4 regions of the Parabacteroides sp. Y3-G-102 genome follow, and region 1 is predicted to be linked to each of the others. Evidence: riboswitches for the same ligand, from Rfam matches in the RefSeq annotation. Region 1 holds a riboswitch; each other region holds the start of a gene.

The links. Region 1 has a riboswitch for cobalamin ahead of NBH16_RS17470 (TonB-dependent receptor). Riboswitches for the same ligand answer to the same signal wherever they lie in the genome.
Region 2: it holds a riboswitch for cobalamin, as region 1 does, so the genes downstream of both, NBH16_RS08465 (porin family protein) here and NBH16_RS17470 (TonB-dependent receptor) in region 1, are expected to answer to the same signal.
Region 3: it holds a riboswitch for cobalamin, as region 1 does, so the genes downstream of both, NBH16_RS15645 (sirohydrochlorin cobaltochelatase) here and NBH16_RS17470 (TonB-dependent receptor) in region 1, are expected to answer to the same signal.
Region 4: it holds a riboswitch for cobalamin, as region 1 does, so the genes downstream of both, NBH16_RS16910 (TonB-dependent receptor plug domain-containing protein) here and NBH16_RS17470 (TonB-dependent receptor) in region 1, are expected to answer to the same signal.

Annotation. Positions count from the first base shown of each region.
Region 1 is NZ_JAMOKU010000039.1:39,142-43,072, forward strand. Features, by position in the region: gene NBH16_RS17465 (anaerobic ribonucleoside triphosphate reductase) at 1-1,291, opposite strand, end outside; cobalamin riboswitch at 1,553-1,754, shown strand; gene NBH16_RS17470 (TonB-dependent receptor) at 1,804-3,931, shown strand, end outside.
Region 2 is NZ_JAMOKU010000013.1:76,198-80,128, reverse strand. Features, by position in the region: gene priA (replication restart helicase PriA) at 1-729, opposite strand, end outside; gene NBH16_RS08465 (porin family protein) at 817-1,425, opposite strand; cobalamin riboswitch at 1,718-1,920, opposite strand; gene coaW (type II pantothenate kinase) at 1,940-2,794, opposite strand; gene scpA (methylmalonyl-CoA mutase) at 2,924-3,931, opposite strand, start outside.
Region 3 is NZ_JAMOKU010000032.1:16,244-20,174, forward strand. Features, by position in the region: gene aspT (aspartate-alanine antiporter) at 1-1,581, opposite strand, end outside; cobalamin riboswitch at 1,667-1,864, shown strand; gene NBH16_RS15645 (sirohydrochlorin cobaltochelatase) at 1,993-2,910, shown strand; gene NBH16_RS15650 (TonB-dependent receptor) at 3,057-3,931, shown strand, end outside.
Region 4 is NZ_JAMOKU010000037.1:4,454-8,384, forward strand. Features, by position in the region: gene NBH16_RS16905 (putative transporter) at 1-1,548, shown strand, start outside; cobalamin riboswitch at 1,658-1,862, shown strand; gene NBH16_RS16910 (TonB-dependent receptor plug domain-containing protein) at 1,901-3,904, shown strand; gene NBH16_RS16915 (DUF5074 domain-containing protein) at 3,925-3,931, shown strand, end outside.

The DNA.
Region 1 (3,931 bases):
TAGAAGTTTTTGGTCCGAAACGATTCTCGAATACACGGGTACGGCATCCCATGGTCGCTACCTCGTGGATATAGCGCTGAGGATCGTCCTCTTTCCAATCCTCGCTTTGGTTGAAGGTCGCGTCGAGATTCAAGAAGTTCGGGAAGAAACGACGGGCGGTGACCTTGCAGGCCAATTGGTAAAGATCGTAGTTACGGTCTTCCGGCAGATAGCTTACGCCTCGTTTCTTTTTCCATATCTGGATCGGGAAGATAGCGGTCTCGCCGTTACCTACGCCTCTGTAAGTGCTTTTTAATAACTCCCGGATGATGCAACGACCTTCCGCCGAGGTGTCGGTCCCATAATTGATGGAGCTGAATACCACTTGGTTACCTCCACGGGAATGGATCGTGTTCATATTATGGATAAAAGCCTCCATCGATTGATGTACACGGCTTACCGTGCGGTTGATGGCATGTTGTATGACGCGTCTATCACCGCTTAATCCATCCAAGGTCTGTGTCTGGTAATCGTCGATAGGCTTATTATATAAGTGGGAGAAATCCTGTCCGTATAAATCCTCTAAGGTCTTTACTTCCTCGATAAAGCTATTACGTACGTAAGGAGCTAGGTAGAAGTCGAACGCCGGTATCGCCTGTCCGCCATGCATCTCGTTTTGGGCGGTCTCTAGAGAGATACAGCCAAGGATACTGGCGGTTTCGATTCGTTTAGCCGGACGTGATTCGCCATGGCCGGCAGAGAATCCGTATTTCAGGACGCGATCCAACGGGTGTTGTACGCAGGTCAAGCTTTTAGTCGGATAATAATCTTTATCATGAATATGGAGATAGTTGTTTGATACGGCTTCCTTGACCTCTTCGCTCAATAAATAGTCATCGACAAACGGCTTGGTGGTCTCGCTGGAGAATTTCATCATCATGCCGGCGGGTGTATCGGCGTTCATATTCGCGTTCTCACGGGTGATGTCGTTGGATTTGATATTGATAATCTCCAAGAACATATCCCGTGTTTTCGCCTTGCGGGCTACGCTTCGCTGATTTCGGTAAGCGATATATTTCTGCGCTACGTCCTTCCGGCTACTGGCCATCAATTCCAGTTCCACGGCATCTTGAATCGCCTCTACGGTCATTTGAGGTTCTCCCTTGAATGAGATATGATCTGTGATCTGGCGAATCAGTTGCATATCTTCTCCCTTATCTGTATGCAACATGGCTTTACGGATAGCGGTTACTATCTTCTCCTCGTTGAAGCCAACGATACGCCCGTCCCGTTTAACAACTGTCTGTATCATGATGTCGATTAATTTGTGATTGATTATGCGTGCAAAGGTATCTTATTACACTATATGATTTTCTTTTTGGAAAACTTTTTGCTGATTAAATTATGTTAAGGTGTTAATTTGTAGTGCGTTGTGAAAAGTTTTGGAAAACTTTGTGTCTTGTATGATTGCTTTTGTTTTCCTTTTTGGCGATGTGATGTGTTATAAGCTTCTCTTTGTAAAGCTTTTAAAGAACATAAGCCGGGATATATTTTTGTTTATATAAAATAATTCATACTTTTGCCCCCGTTTTGGTGATGACGTAAAACCATCCGGTTTCGTCATAAAGAGGGAATCCGGTGTGAATCCGGAGCAGTGCCCGCTACTGTAAGCTTTTGTAAAGTAGAAAACATTTCTCATACCACTGTCTGTAAAAGACGGGAAGGTCGTTTTCTACGAGGTAAGTCAGGAAACCTGCCAAGCGTTTTTATTGCTGTTTTTCTCGGGGTCAGGAAAGCGGAAATATACATAATAACAAATCGTTTATGAAAAGAAAGTGTTTGTGCGCGGCTTTAGCTGTAAGTTGTGCGATAAACGTATCATTTGCGCAGGTACGTTTACAGGGTAAGGTCGTGGATGAAAGTAATGAACCAATTCCGGGCGCGAATATCCGCGTGTCGGAATCCTTGAATGGTACAACCACGGATGCCAGCGGAAAATTTGAGCTGAACCTTCCCGATGGTAGACATCGTATTCGTGTGACTTACCTTGGCTATGAGCAAGGCGTGTATCAAACGGATCACTCGGAAAAAGATGTCGTTATTAAGCTGAAAGAAAAGTATGTGAATATCGATCAAGTGGTGGTAACCGGTACCGGTTCGCATCGCCGCATGAGTAATTCCCCTATTCCCGTGAAAGTGCTTACGGGAAAAGACTTGAAAGAGGCGAGCGTAACCAATTTCCAAGATGCGATGACCAAGCTGAATCCGAGTATCGTATTTATGGAAAACGGACAGGGGGCTACGATGAATATGAACGGATTGACAGAGAAATACGTGGTTATCTTGGAAAACGGTAAGCGTTTGGCCGGCGATGATACCTATTCCCGTATCGATATGTCTAACGTAAAGCGGGTAGAGATCTTGAACGGGGCCGCTTCCGCTTTGTATGGTAGCGACGCGATCGCCGGCGTTATCAATATCATCACGGATGATTCCCGCAATAAGGTGAACGTGACGAGCAATAGCCGTTATGGTAGCAAGAACCAATTCTTGCAGTCGGTCAACGCGGACGTGAATGTAGGGAAGTTCGGTTCATATACTTCTTATCAATATCAACGGGCCGATGGTTGGCAATTAAATCCCTATACGGAGAGTAAAGGCGAGTTGGTTCCTACCAATAAGCAAGCTTCCGAGGGATTTCACCGGAACGTGATCAACCAACGTTTCACGTACGACGCTACGGATCGTTTGTCTTTTTATGTGCGTGGCACTTTCTTCGGACGTTCCAGCGATCGTCCGATGCCGATGGATAAAGTGAATACGACCAACTATGATATGAGAAAAGAGACGTTCACTTATGGGGCGGGCGCTCAATACATGATTAATAAGAACTCTTATTTGAACGCTGATTATCTGTCGGACAATCATAGTACGTATAAGGATTTCTTTGATGGAAAGAAAAGCGGAGAGAGTGATATGACGAAACGGATTCATTACCATAACTTGAATGTCAAGGGAATCTTTCGTTTGGGCAAGTATAATAAGCTTTCGGCTGGTACGGAGTTCATTAAAGAGTTACTGAGTAGCGAGACGGATAACATAGCGGGTAAAAGTATGTACACGACCGCGCTTTATGCTCAAGACGAGATCAATATCAATGAGCATTTCCAAGCGTACGCGGGTTTGCGCTATATTTACCATGAGAATTTTAAGAGTTATGCGACTCCTAACGTGGCTTTGCTGTATAAGGTAGGCGGTTTTAATTTCCGCGGATCGTATGCGGCTGGTTTCCGTACACCTGAATTGAAAGAGCTGTATACGGAATCGGAGAAGAAAGCGTCCGGAGCGACTCGCCTTACGATCGGTAATCCGGATCTGGACCCGGAGAAGAGCGACAATTTCACGTTGAGCGCTGAATATACGATGCGGTATTTCTCTTTGTCCGTATCCGCTTTTATGAATAACGTGCGTAGCATGATTAACTATAAGATGTTGGATACGGCGGAACGGGATGCTTATAACACTGCCCATGGTACGGACTATGATGAGATACAGATGCGTGCGAATATCGATAAAGCGAAGATCAAAGGTATTAACGTGACCTTCAATAGTTATCTGGGAGCGGGCTTTACCTTGAATGGTGGCTATAGTTTCATGGATGGAAAGAACGTATACGAGGATGAACCTTTGGATAAGACCGTTAAGCATAGTGGTACGGTAGCGGCTATGTGGTCTCATACTTGGAATAAGTATAAGCTGAACGTGAATTTTAACGGACGTATCCAAGGGGAACGTTATTCTACTTCTTATGGATACGCACCGAAATATTCCTTGTGGAATCTCAATACGAGCCATACGTTTAGAGCCGGCGATTTCTTGTTGGAACCGGGAGTAGGTATCGAGAACCTTTTTGATTATGTAGATGATCGTCCCTTTAATTACAATTACGCTA
Region 2 (3,931 bases), on a different contig from region 1:
GCGTTCCAATAGCTCTTTCTTGGAAAGCTCCTTCGATAAAGCGGGATTCAAGGTATGGCTTAAATCCAAGAAGCTGACCAGCAGAAGCTCTTGCTTCTTCGCTCGTTTCAAATCCTCGAACACCGCCTGTAATTTCGTCTCATCCCGGTAAGCCTCGGCCAAACGGATAAACGCCTGTGTCTTGGGAACGAATCCTCGCTTTAGCTCCTCGCTCACCTCGACCGCCCCTTTCACCATCAAGGAAGAGACGATCGGGACAACATTTCGAAGACCGGTCTTCTTCTCCAACTCCGAGATCGTCAATTTCAAAACCCCGCTAAAAGCATCCAGTACCGCTTGCTCGTTCGGGCGCAAGGGGGCGGTGGCCTCGAAATCCTCATTATAAGTAACCGCCGTCTCGCTTTCCAACTTTAAGCCGGAAGGCAAGGCCGCCTTATACACGTCGCCCAGCTTACATATATAATAAGAAGATATCCATTTCCAGAAACGGAGTTGCGGACGGCGGAGCACCGGCGTGGCATCCAGCAAAGCGTAGATCTCCTTCGTCTCAAAATCGGATACCGGTTCCCGGTCGTGTACCTCCATGACGATAGCCGTATAATATCGTTTCTTCCCGAAATGCACGATCACCCGGCAACCGGGAGTCACGGCTCTCTCCAGATCTTCGGGTATCCGATAGGTATAGCTATTCTCCAAAGGAAGGGGAAGTATGACGTCCGCGTATTTCATTCAAACAGGTGTTTCATTACGAGCCCAAAAATAACAAAAAAGGCCGGACTTCTAAAGCCCAGCCTCTCTCATTTTATTTTCACCTATTTAGAACAAGATCGCTGCCGTGATAGACCATCCACGGTTCTTTCCGGCACCGTCGGAGAGGTTCACCTTCTCAATACTATAGTTATCAGTCAGTCCCAGACCATAATTGAAACCCACCTGCAAGTGGCTGATCAGTTCCACGCCGGCACCGAAGTTAAGACCTGCGCTGAAATTCTTCGCCTTCACCTGATCCGCTACGGAACCCGGGATATCCCAAAACTTATCACCGCCTACACGGAAACCGATATACGGACCGGCTGCCAGATACGCCTTGACGATCGGTAAGCCGAATTTCCATTTCAAGTTGACCGGAACATCGATATAATCCGTCTTCATCGAAGTCTTCACCCCGCCAGCCGAGGTCGTTTCCAAACCCTTTTGCGAATACAACACTGCCGCATCGATCCCGACACCCACCAACGGTAAGGTCGTCTCGATCATCGGACCCACTTGGAAGCCGGTTACGTTATCCGCTTTCAACACGTCCGAGTTGAAATGAACAGACGATATATTCACACCTCCCTTGATACCGAATTTAAGCTGAGCGTTCGCCGGAAGCGCCATCAACGCTAGCAAGGCAACCATAACAAGTCCCACAATTTTCTTCATATTCATACTTCTTTTGTTAATTACTCGTTGCAAATAAACGCACTTTTCTAATAATAAACAAATATTCTCTATAGAGTGTTCACGGAATACCCCAGTCCTTTAAACGCAAAGAAAGCATGCATCTTACACACGGAGCTCATCCCGTCGGTCAGATTCATGCTTCTTTCCCTAATTATTATGGCAAAATAATTATCCGAAACCATGAGACGACTTGATAAGAAAACCTTGGATAAAGAATAGTAAAAACCGGATACGGTTCTTGCGTTCTCTTCCGGCCTTTCCTCGAAGCCGTCGAAAATATACACGCCTTGCAGGTCTTCTGACTTACTTCCGGTCTTAAGCGCCTTCCCATTCACTTGAATGAACAGTGGCAACAGTATTGCTCAACCCGTTTATGAAGCTTACAGCAGCGGGACTGTCCGGGATTCTCACCCGATTCCCTTTTAATCCCTATCCGGCGATTGCCGAAAGGGAACAAAGCATGTAGCAAAGATACATAAAGTTTTGATGTAGCCTAACACTTTCCACAAAAAATATCCTTATATTCCCGGTTCCTGATATAGCATAAAGCCGCCCCGATAGCCGTGCGATATTCGGCATACTCCGGTATCTTGAAATGGACATCGCACATCTCCTCCAGACGGGGGAAAATATCCGGGCATTGTGGCAAGCGAGTCAGGTTACCGATCAATACGATATTCTTGATATCGCCATTTAACGAGGCGAAAACAGCTCCTTGTCCGATGGTCTGCAAGACCATATGAACGATACCGAGAGCGATATCCTCAACCTTAGCGTTCGCGTCCGCTTTTCCGAAAATAGAGGCTGTCACGTCCAGCGGCAGGCCGGGTAGCGGATGCGGCGTAATATCCCGGATATGCAAGTCGATATCATTCAAGGAACCGTGCTCGGCCAAAGACGCTATTTGGTGAAAGTCATGCGTTTTCAATAATAGCTTAGACAAGCCGAGGATTGTTCCGCCACCGATACCCAATCCCCCGATATGCTCGATCGTGGAGCCTTGTACCTTGACAAAGGAGGTACCCGTTCCCATGCTGACCACCAATAGACTGTCCAGTCCCGTATTATATTGCGCCCCTAGCCCATTCGCAAGGAACTCATCCGTCTTCGCAGTTGGTAAGCCATATAAAGGTTGATCGATATAGGCGCTACCTACACCCGTCAAGATCACTTTCTCTATATTCGAGAGCGAGATGTTATTATCATAAATATACTTACCGAAGGCTCCGAATAAAGAGGTTACCGGATCGGTAGCTTTCACGAACATCGGGTTCTTGATCTTCTTATCCTCCACGCCGACGATCTTGGTCGTGCTACCTCCCACATCTATACCTATAACGATTCCCATGATTCTTTCCCTTTTTAATTGAATAATCGCTACAAAAGTACATAAACCCGCATACAATACTAAAAAAGGCCGGACAAAATCAATTGTCCAGCCTCTCTTTATTTAAAAACCGTAAGGTCTAAACTCTATTTATTCGCCTAACAAGATCTCAAGGATCTGGCAAGCTGCCTTCGATACGGAAGTACCCGGGCCAAAGATAGCGGCAACGCCAGCCTTATACAAGAAGTCATAGTCTTGAGCCGGGATTACACCTCCAGCAATAACGATGATGTCCTCACGACCTAGTTTCTTCAACTCCTCGATAACCTGAGGAACCAACGTCTTATGACCAGCGGCCAAAGAAGAAACGCCCATTACGTGAACGTCGTTCTCCACAGCTTGACGGGCAGCCTCGGCCGGAGTCTGGAACAACGGTCCCATATCTACGTCGAAACCACAGTCCGCATAACCAGTAGCGACAACCTTAGCGCCACGGTCGTGTCCGTCCTGACCCATCTTAGCGATCATGATACGAGGCTGACGGCCTTCTTTCTTAGCGAATTGCTCGCAAAGCTCGCAAGCTTTCTGGAAGTCTGCGTCTTTCTTAGTTTCTGATGAATACACGCCTGAAATAGTTCTAATGATTGCTTTATAACGACCTACAACCACCTCGCAAGCATCGGAGATCTCTCCCAATGACGCACGCAAGCCGGCAGCCTTAACAGCCAACTCTAATAAGTTGCCCTTCTTCGTCTTCACGCACTCCGTGATATCAGCCAAAGCTTTTTGAACAGCGGCTTCGTCACGGTTAGCACGCAACTCCTTCAAAGCGGCGATCTGCTCGTTACGTACGGCTGTATTATCGATCTCAAGGATATCGATCGGATCTTCCTTCGGCAAACGATATTTGTTAACACCAACGATGGTCTGAACACCAGAGTCGATACGAGCCTGTGTACGAGCGGCAGCTTCCTCGATACGCATCTTAGGAAGACCTGTCTCGATGGCTTTCGCCATACCACCCATGCTCTCGATCTCTTGGATCAATGCCCAACCTTTATGTACCAACTCATTCGTCAAAGACTCTACATAGTAAGAACCAGCCCACGGGTCGATCTCCTTACAGATCTTAGTCTCTTCCTGAATGTAAATCTGTGT
Region 3 (3,931 bases), on a different contig from region 1:
TAATGCGGCAGTTGTCGTACGTGAACCCGCCGTACAACCTAAAGTAATAGCCGGGTGGAACTTAAAAACGTAACGTCCCATCAGAATACCGATGATAAGCGGGATAGATGTCGCTAAAGCACCGATAATAAATAAACTTATACCGACTTCCTTCAATCCGGTCACGAAACTGGGACCCGCCGTGATACCGACTACGGCGATAAACATATTCAATCCCAAATTATTTAATATCCAGACGGAAGGCTCCGGAATACGCCCGAAGGTCGGATGCTTAGAACGAAGCCATCCAAAGACGAGCCCGGCTATCAAAGCACCTCCACTCGTACTTAGGCTAATCGGGACACCCCCGAAATGAATCGCGAGCGAACCTAAAATTCCCCCTAAGAAAATACCGATACCCACGAAAATCAAATCGGTCTGATTGGTTGGGCGATCGGGATATCCTAAAGCCGTCGCCGCTTTATTTACCTCTGATTTCATGCCTACCAATTCCAGCATATCACCGGAATCTATCACCGTAGCGGCCAAGACCGGGATATTGATACCCGCACGCCTTACGGACTTGATGCTAACACCATGCATGAACGATTGATTGCGTAAATAGCAGATCTTTTTCCCCACGTATTCCTTATGGATCACTAGTACGGGTAACGTCTCTGCCGGAAAATCGAGCAATTCAATGTCATTGACCTCGTCGCCAATCCAGTTCTCCTCTCCGATCACGAATTCCCGGCGACCGCTTAGGACAACCTCATTTCCGGTATGTAAAACCAAATCCGGTTTAACATCGGTTACTACATTATTAATACGGACACGCTCCACGAACAAATGCCGTCCCAATTGGTCTAAATACACCTCCAACTGCTTTACGCTTTTGCCATCCTTGAACCATTCATTACTAATCTTATAGGCCCGGAAAGTTACCGGACGGGCGGCAGGCATAAAGCCCGGTTGCTCGCTCTCGTCGTTATTTCCCATTTTAGCCTCTAGCTCTTTACACGCTTTTTTCACGTAGTCGAGTCCTCCTAAAAGACGTGGCCCGATATCACTCACTAACCATGCGGATCCTGCCGTACCGAAAATATAAGTTACCGCATAGGCCACGGGCATTACATTTACCATAGCACTTTTATCCGTATCGCTAATATTCATCTGTCCGATCGTATCTTCGGCAACTCCTAATACTGCCGACATCGTCTGGGAGCCCGCCAATAATCCTGCGGCCTCGCCTGCGTTATATCCCATAAGTTTCGCTAACAAAAAAGGAGCGATCAAACAAAATATACACATGACGGCGGCGAAAAGCATTTGAGGAAGACCTTCCTTTTTCAATCCCCGGAAGAACTGTGGCCCAACGCTATATCCTACAGCGAAGAGGAACATCAAGAAAAAGACGGACTTTAACGGTCCGCTTATATCGATTTTTAATTGCCCGATCAATACACCGACCAATAATACGCTGGTAACCGTTCCCAGCGTGAACTTCTTTATCTTAAACTTGCCAATCCAGAAACCGAGAGCTAAGGTTATGAAAATAGCTAGCTCCGGATAATGTTGAAGTAAATTAGTTATCCATTCCATATCTATTTATTTGATGTTAAACAAAAAAGATGCTATTGGAACAGGGATTCTTTGAAAGATGTTGTTACTTTTCGGGATTATTTATATAAATTTGCGACCGCTTAGGTGATAGAGTTTGTCTACCGACAACTCTATAAAAGGGAATCCGGTTAGAATCCGGAACAGTGCCCGCTACTGTGAAGCTCTTGAAAAGGAAAGCGTTCTGCTATGCCACTGTCTTAAGAAAGATGGGAAGGTTGCTTTCCGAGCCAGTCAGGAAACCTGCCAAGCGAAGTAATGATTAATTCCTCCCGGGGTCAGGAGTAATTAAGAGGATAGAAATATCACCTATATCTAAAAGATGTTGGAGACGTAATAATACGTTGTCTCCGTGGGATTGATATGTAATCTAATTATTAATATATTCATATGATGAGGAAACACTTACTATCTTTCTTCTTGCTGGTCATCAGCCTAGTTTGTCGTGCGCACGATGGCGAGAATTTTGTAGCATCCGATTTATTCGCCTCTTTACAACCGGGCGATAAGGCCGCTTTATTGATGGTACATTTTGGAACAACCCATGATGATACCCGTGCCTTGACAATCGACGCGATCAATCAAAAAGCGAAAGAAGCTTTCAAAGATGTTGAGTTGCGTGAGGCATGGACTTCTCGCATTGTAATGCGCCGCTTAAAAGCTCGTGGCGTAGAGAAACTGAACCCGATCGAGGCCTTGGAAAAATTAAAGACTGATGGTTATACACATGTCTTGATCCAATCCACGAATATAATCGAAGGTATCGAGATGGAATCCTTACGTAAGGATGTTGCCACCATGAAATCTTCTTTCAAGGAGATTCGTATCGGTAATCCTTTATTGTATACACCGGAGGATTATGAGGCGGTAATCGTCGCTATCACAAAAAATGGGGCGAAAGAAGGCGCTACTTTATTGGTAGGCCATGGCACTTATACTCCGGCGACGGCTCAATATGCCATGTTGGATTATATGTTGAAGGAGAAGGGATTCAAGGATTATTCCGTAGGAACCATCGAGGGCTATCCTACTTTTGATACGATGGTAGCCCAAGTAAAGGCCAATGGAACGAAGAAAGTCTTGTTGATGCCATTTATGTTTGTCGCCGGAGACCATGCGAAAAACGATATCGCCGGTGATTGGAAAGAGGAACTGGAAAAGAAAGGCTACGAGGTAAGCGTATTTATGGAAGGTCTGGGACAGAATCCGGATATTCAGAAGATCTTCATCGAACATGCCCGTTTCATGGCTAAACATAAGATGATCGATATCGTTGATAAGAAGAAAGCTTATGCGGTAGAGAAGGACTAAAAAAGTTCTCCAAATCTATGTTTTATTCCTTTCGGAAGAAAAAGTAATTCCTTCCGAAAGAAACTAAATTTTCATTCGAAGGAAAATGGAATTTCTTTCGAAAGGGATTTCACATGCATACAATAAACAGTTATAATGCTAAATATATGAAAAGAGTTTTGACAATCTTACCGTTGACAGCCTTATGTATCAGTACGATGCAGGCACAACACAAGAATGAGTACACGAATTTCGCCGATACGACATTCAATATTCAAGAAGTCGTAGCGACCGCCGCACGCAAGCCACGTCCACAAATCACGAAGTTGGACGTACCTATGAAATATCTTCCTATTTCAATTAATAGCATTACGGCGAGTAGTTTGGAGTTGCGAGGTATCCGTAATATCCAAGATGCGGTACGCTTTATGCCGGGCGTACGATTCCAGACATCTTATGGCGCATTTCAACAATTGTCGATCCGTGGTTTCGATCATTCTATCATGATGATAGACGGTATCCGCGATGAACGTTCGGCAATAAACAACTCTTATCCCGTACCCGATCTATCCTGTATCGAGTCTATTGAATTATTAAAGGGACCGGCTTCTGTACTTTACGGACATTCAGCCGTAGGTGGAACCTTGAATATCGTTCGTAAATCCCCGTCAGAGAAACAGAGCGTTAATGCTCGATTGGCCTACGGTAGTTACGAGAATAAAGAGGCGACACTTGGCATGGGCGGTAAATTGGTCGGTCCGGTCAATTATTACGCCAATGTCAACTTTTCCGATCAAGAGGGCTGGCGTGATAATGGCAACCGTCGCTTTTCCGGTTATCTGGCATTGCAAGCTAAAATGACGGAACGTGACATATTAGATGTTCGCGGAGGTTTTAACCGCGACTTCTATGGGACGGAGATCGGTCTTCCCGATTTAATGGCAAATGATGTATATAATGTGCAAACAGGACAGTTATATCTCCATAAAAATGAGATGCTACCGGGACTTGACCGTGAGGCTCGCTACAATAACGAGTCCGA
Region 4 (3,931 bases), on a different contig from region 1:
CTGTTTGTCGGGATCTTTCTCGGGCATTTCGGTTTTACGGCGAATCCGTCGGTCGTTCATTTTTTTAGAGAGTTTGGTTTGATCTTATTTGTTTACTCGGTAGGTATGCAAGTAGGCCCCGGATTTTTCTCTTCGTTTCGAAAGGGAGGGATCACGTTGAATATGCTTGCTTGCGGTATTGTTTTTCTAGGGGTGATTACTGCCTTGATTATACATTATATTACAGGCATTCCTATACCGACAATGGTAGGTATCTTATCCGGAGCAGTGACGAATACACCGGGATTGGGCGCTGCTCAACAGGCTTATTCAGATATGACGGGGATCTCGGATGAAACGATCGCTTTAGGATATGCGGTTGCCTATCCGTTAGGTGTGATCGGCATTATCTTGTCGATGATTTTTATCCGTTATGTTTTCCGTATCTCTTTTGCGAAGGAGACGGAACAATTGGAAGAAGAGACGGATACGGAATCGGGAGGAGAGGCTGTACCTATCTCTTTGGTGGTGAAGAATCCGGCGATTTTTGGTCGTAGCGTAAGTGAGCTATCTAAATTGTTGGAACACCGTGAATTTGTTATTTCCCGTATTTTACGTAACGATACGAATCGGATAGAGATCGTGGCGGGGAACACGGTATTGAATGGGGATGATAAGATTTTTGTTATTACCGCAGAGCATGACGTGGAGGCGATAAAGACTTTTATCGGTCAAGAAATACAGATGGATCGTAAGCAATGGATTCCGGCGGAAAGCCAGTTTATCAGCCGGCGTATTTTGGTTACCCGGTCTGAAATCAACGGTAAGCAATTAGGGGCTTTGCAGTTACGCCGTTTACATGGAATTAACGTGACTCGGATCAATCGTGCGGGGCTGGAGTTGGTAGCTACTCCTAATCTGGTCTTGCAAATAGGCGACCGGGTGACAGTGGTCGGTAGTGAATTGGCGGTGGAGAAAGTTGCCGAGACGCTGGGTAATTCAATGAAACGCTTGAATGAACCTAATTTGGTGACTATTTTTGTTGGTATAGTTTTGGGTATTATCGTGGGAAGTCTTCCTATTAGTTTTCCGGGTATTCCTCAACCGGTGAAATTAGGATTAGCGGGAGGTCCGTTGATCGTTGCGATATTGATAAGCCGGTTCGGTTATCGTTATAAATTGGTTACTTATACCACGCAAAGTTCTAATTTACTATTGAGGGAATTAGGAATCACGTTGTTTCTCGCCTGCGTGGGATTGAGTGCGGGTGAAGGTTTTGTCGATACGATAGTCAATAAGGGTGGTGTAGCTTGGATCGGTTATGGTTTTATAATAACGTTATTGCCTCTACTGATTATCGGTTGTGTGGGAAGGTATTTTTATAAACTGAATTATTTTACGTTGATGGGATTGATTGCGGGAAGTACGACCGATCCTCCTGCGTTAGCCTATTCCAATATGGCGGCAGGAAATGATGCGCCGGCGGTTGGATATGCGACGGTTTATCCATTGACCATGTTTTTGCGTGTGTTGACCGCACAGTTAATGATATTATTCTTTTATACATAGAATAAATATTTTGTTGTTAGTAATGTTTAGAAAAGTGTAAACTCCCTAGCCTTCCGCCGAAGTGATTCGCCGGGGGGCTTTTTTGTTGCTAATCAAAAAGTAAACATGTATCTTTGCGGCCAATCAAGGTGTAGATGTTATCGATTCCGATAATAATCAGTAAAAGGGAATCCGGTGCGAGTCCGGAGCTGTACCCGTAGCTGTAAGTCCTTGGAGCCCCGGCAAATCTTGTTGCCACTGCCTATCGGATAGGCGGGAAGGTAGCCGACAGAGGGTGGACGAGCCAGAAAACCTGCCATGATTTTGTTATGCGACGTTTCGGGTGAAGACGTTGGTAAATCTAAATGTTGCTATGCGAGATTTATATCTTATAAGATGCCTATGCGTTTTTAGCGCATGGTTATTCTCTTTGGGTGTCGCTTACGGTCAACAGATCGATACGACGGCCTATCACGAGCTTTCCGGGGTGGAAGTGGTGGAGAAGGTACGTCCGTCGGTCACCCGTGAAGGTACGCCTTTGCAAATTATGGACCGGGCGGGAATCGATCGCTTGGGAGTACAAGACCTATCCGAGGCCGTGAAACGCTTCTCGGGAGTTACGGTACAGGATTATGGGGGGATCGGAGGATTGAAAACGGTCTCGGTACGTAGCTTGGGGGCGAAGCATACCGCCGTCAGTTACGATGGGGTGACGATTACGGACGCGCAAAGCGGGCAAGTCGATATCAGCCGTTTCTCGTTGGATAATGTGGAGATGGTTTCCTTGTCAATCGGGCAGTCGGATGACATTTTCCAAACGGCAAGGGTGTATGCTTCGGCAGGCGCCTTGAATATACAAACCGGAAAGCCCACGTTTAAAGACAAATCGTTTCATACTTATCTTAAGGTTAAGGGAGGTTCCTTCGGGCTTTTTAATCCTGTGCTGCATTATGATCAAAAATTAGGAAAGCGTTGGAGCGCATCCTTACATGGTGATTTCGTGCGTGCGGATGGACAATATCCCTATACATTAATTAATGGGGAATTGGAAACGAGAGAGAAGCGAAGAAATAGCGATATCCATTCTTTCCATTTGGAAGGTAATCTATTCGGCGATTTTGGAAGGGGAGGCGAACTTTCCTTTAAGGCGTACTATTTTGATTCGGAGCGGGGGCTTCCCGGTTCTGTTAATTTATATAACAAGAACACTTCTGAACGATTATGGGATAATAACTTTTTCGTGCAATCGGGGTATAAGAATGTTCTTAATGAGAAATTTACGCTACGGGCCATGGCTAAGTATAATTATGCTTTTACTCGTTATTTAGATATAAATGATAAATATGCTGCGGGCGAACAAGTCGATTTGAATACACAGAATGAGTATTATGGCTCTGTAGGTTTGCTGTATACTCCTATAAAGTATGTATCGGCGACGTTGACTACGGATTTAACTCGCTCTATGCTGGACAATAATTTTGTGAACGGCCCTAATCCAAAGCGAATGGCCTCTCAATCAGTACTAGCGGTGCAATATAAGAACAGTCGATTCACGGCTACCGCTAGTTTATTGGGAACATATATCACTGATAAAGTGGAGCAAGGGGAAAAACCGGATGATAAGAGGCGTTTATCCCCGGCTGTAAGTTTGTCTTGGCGGCCATTCTCGGAAAGTACTTTGCGGATACGTGCCTCTTACAAAGATATATTCCGGGTTCCTACATTTACGGACTTGTATTACCTCCGTATGGGAAATACAAATTTGAAACCGGAAGAAACTTCCCAATATAATGTAGGGGTAACATGGAGTTCTTCCTGTGGGGATTGGCTGCGGCATTTCAGTATTTCGGCGGATGGATATTATAATACGGTGAAAGATAAGATCGTGGCTTTACCTACCATGTATGTTTGGAAGATGATGAATATGGGCGAAGTGGATATTAAAGGGGTAGATGTAAATTTATCTACACAATTCCGATTGCCCTTACGAATGAGCTTGCTTTTGGCTTCCACTTATTCTTTTCAATACGCGGTTGATGTGACAGATCCGGAAGCTAAGAATTATAAGGATCAGATTCCTTATACACCTCGTCATTCTGGCACGGTTTCCGTAACCTTGGAAAATCCATGGGTAAATGTCTCTTATATACTGACTGCGGTTGGTGATCGTTATGCATTGCCGCAAAATATAGATCGGAACAGGATTGATTCTTATATAGAACAGAGTATTTCTATAAATCGAGATTTTCGTTTTCGATATTTCGGTTTGCGTTTGCAAGGTGAATTGTTAAATCTTGCGAACGTGAATTATGATGTTATTCAGTATTATCCCATGCCGGGCCGTTCTTGGCGTTTAAGTATTTGTTTATCCTATTAGTAAACTATAAAAGTAAAGTAATGAAAA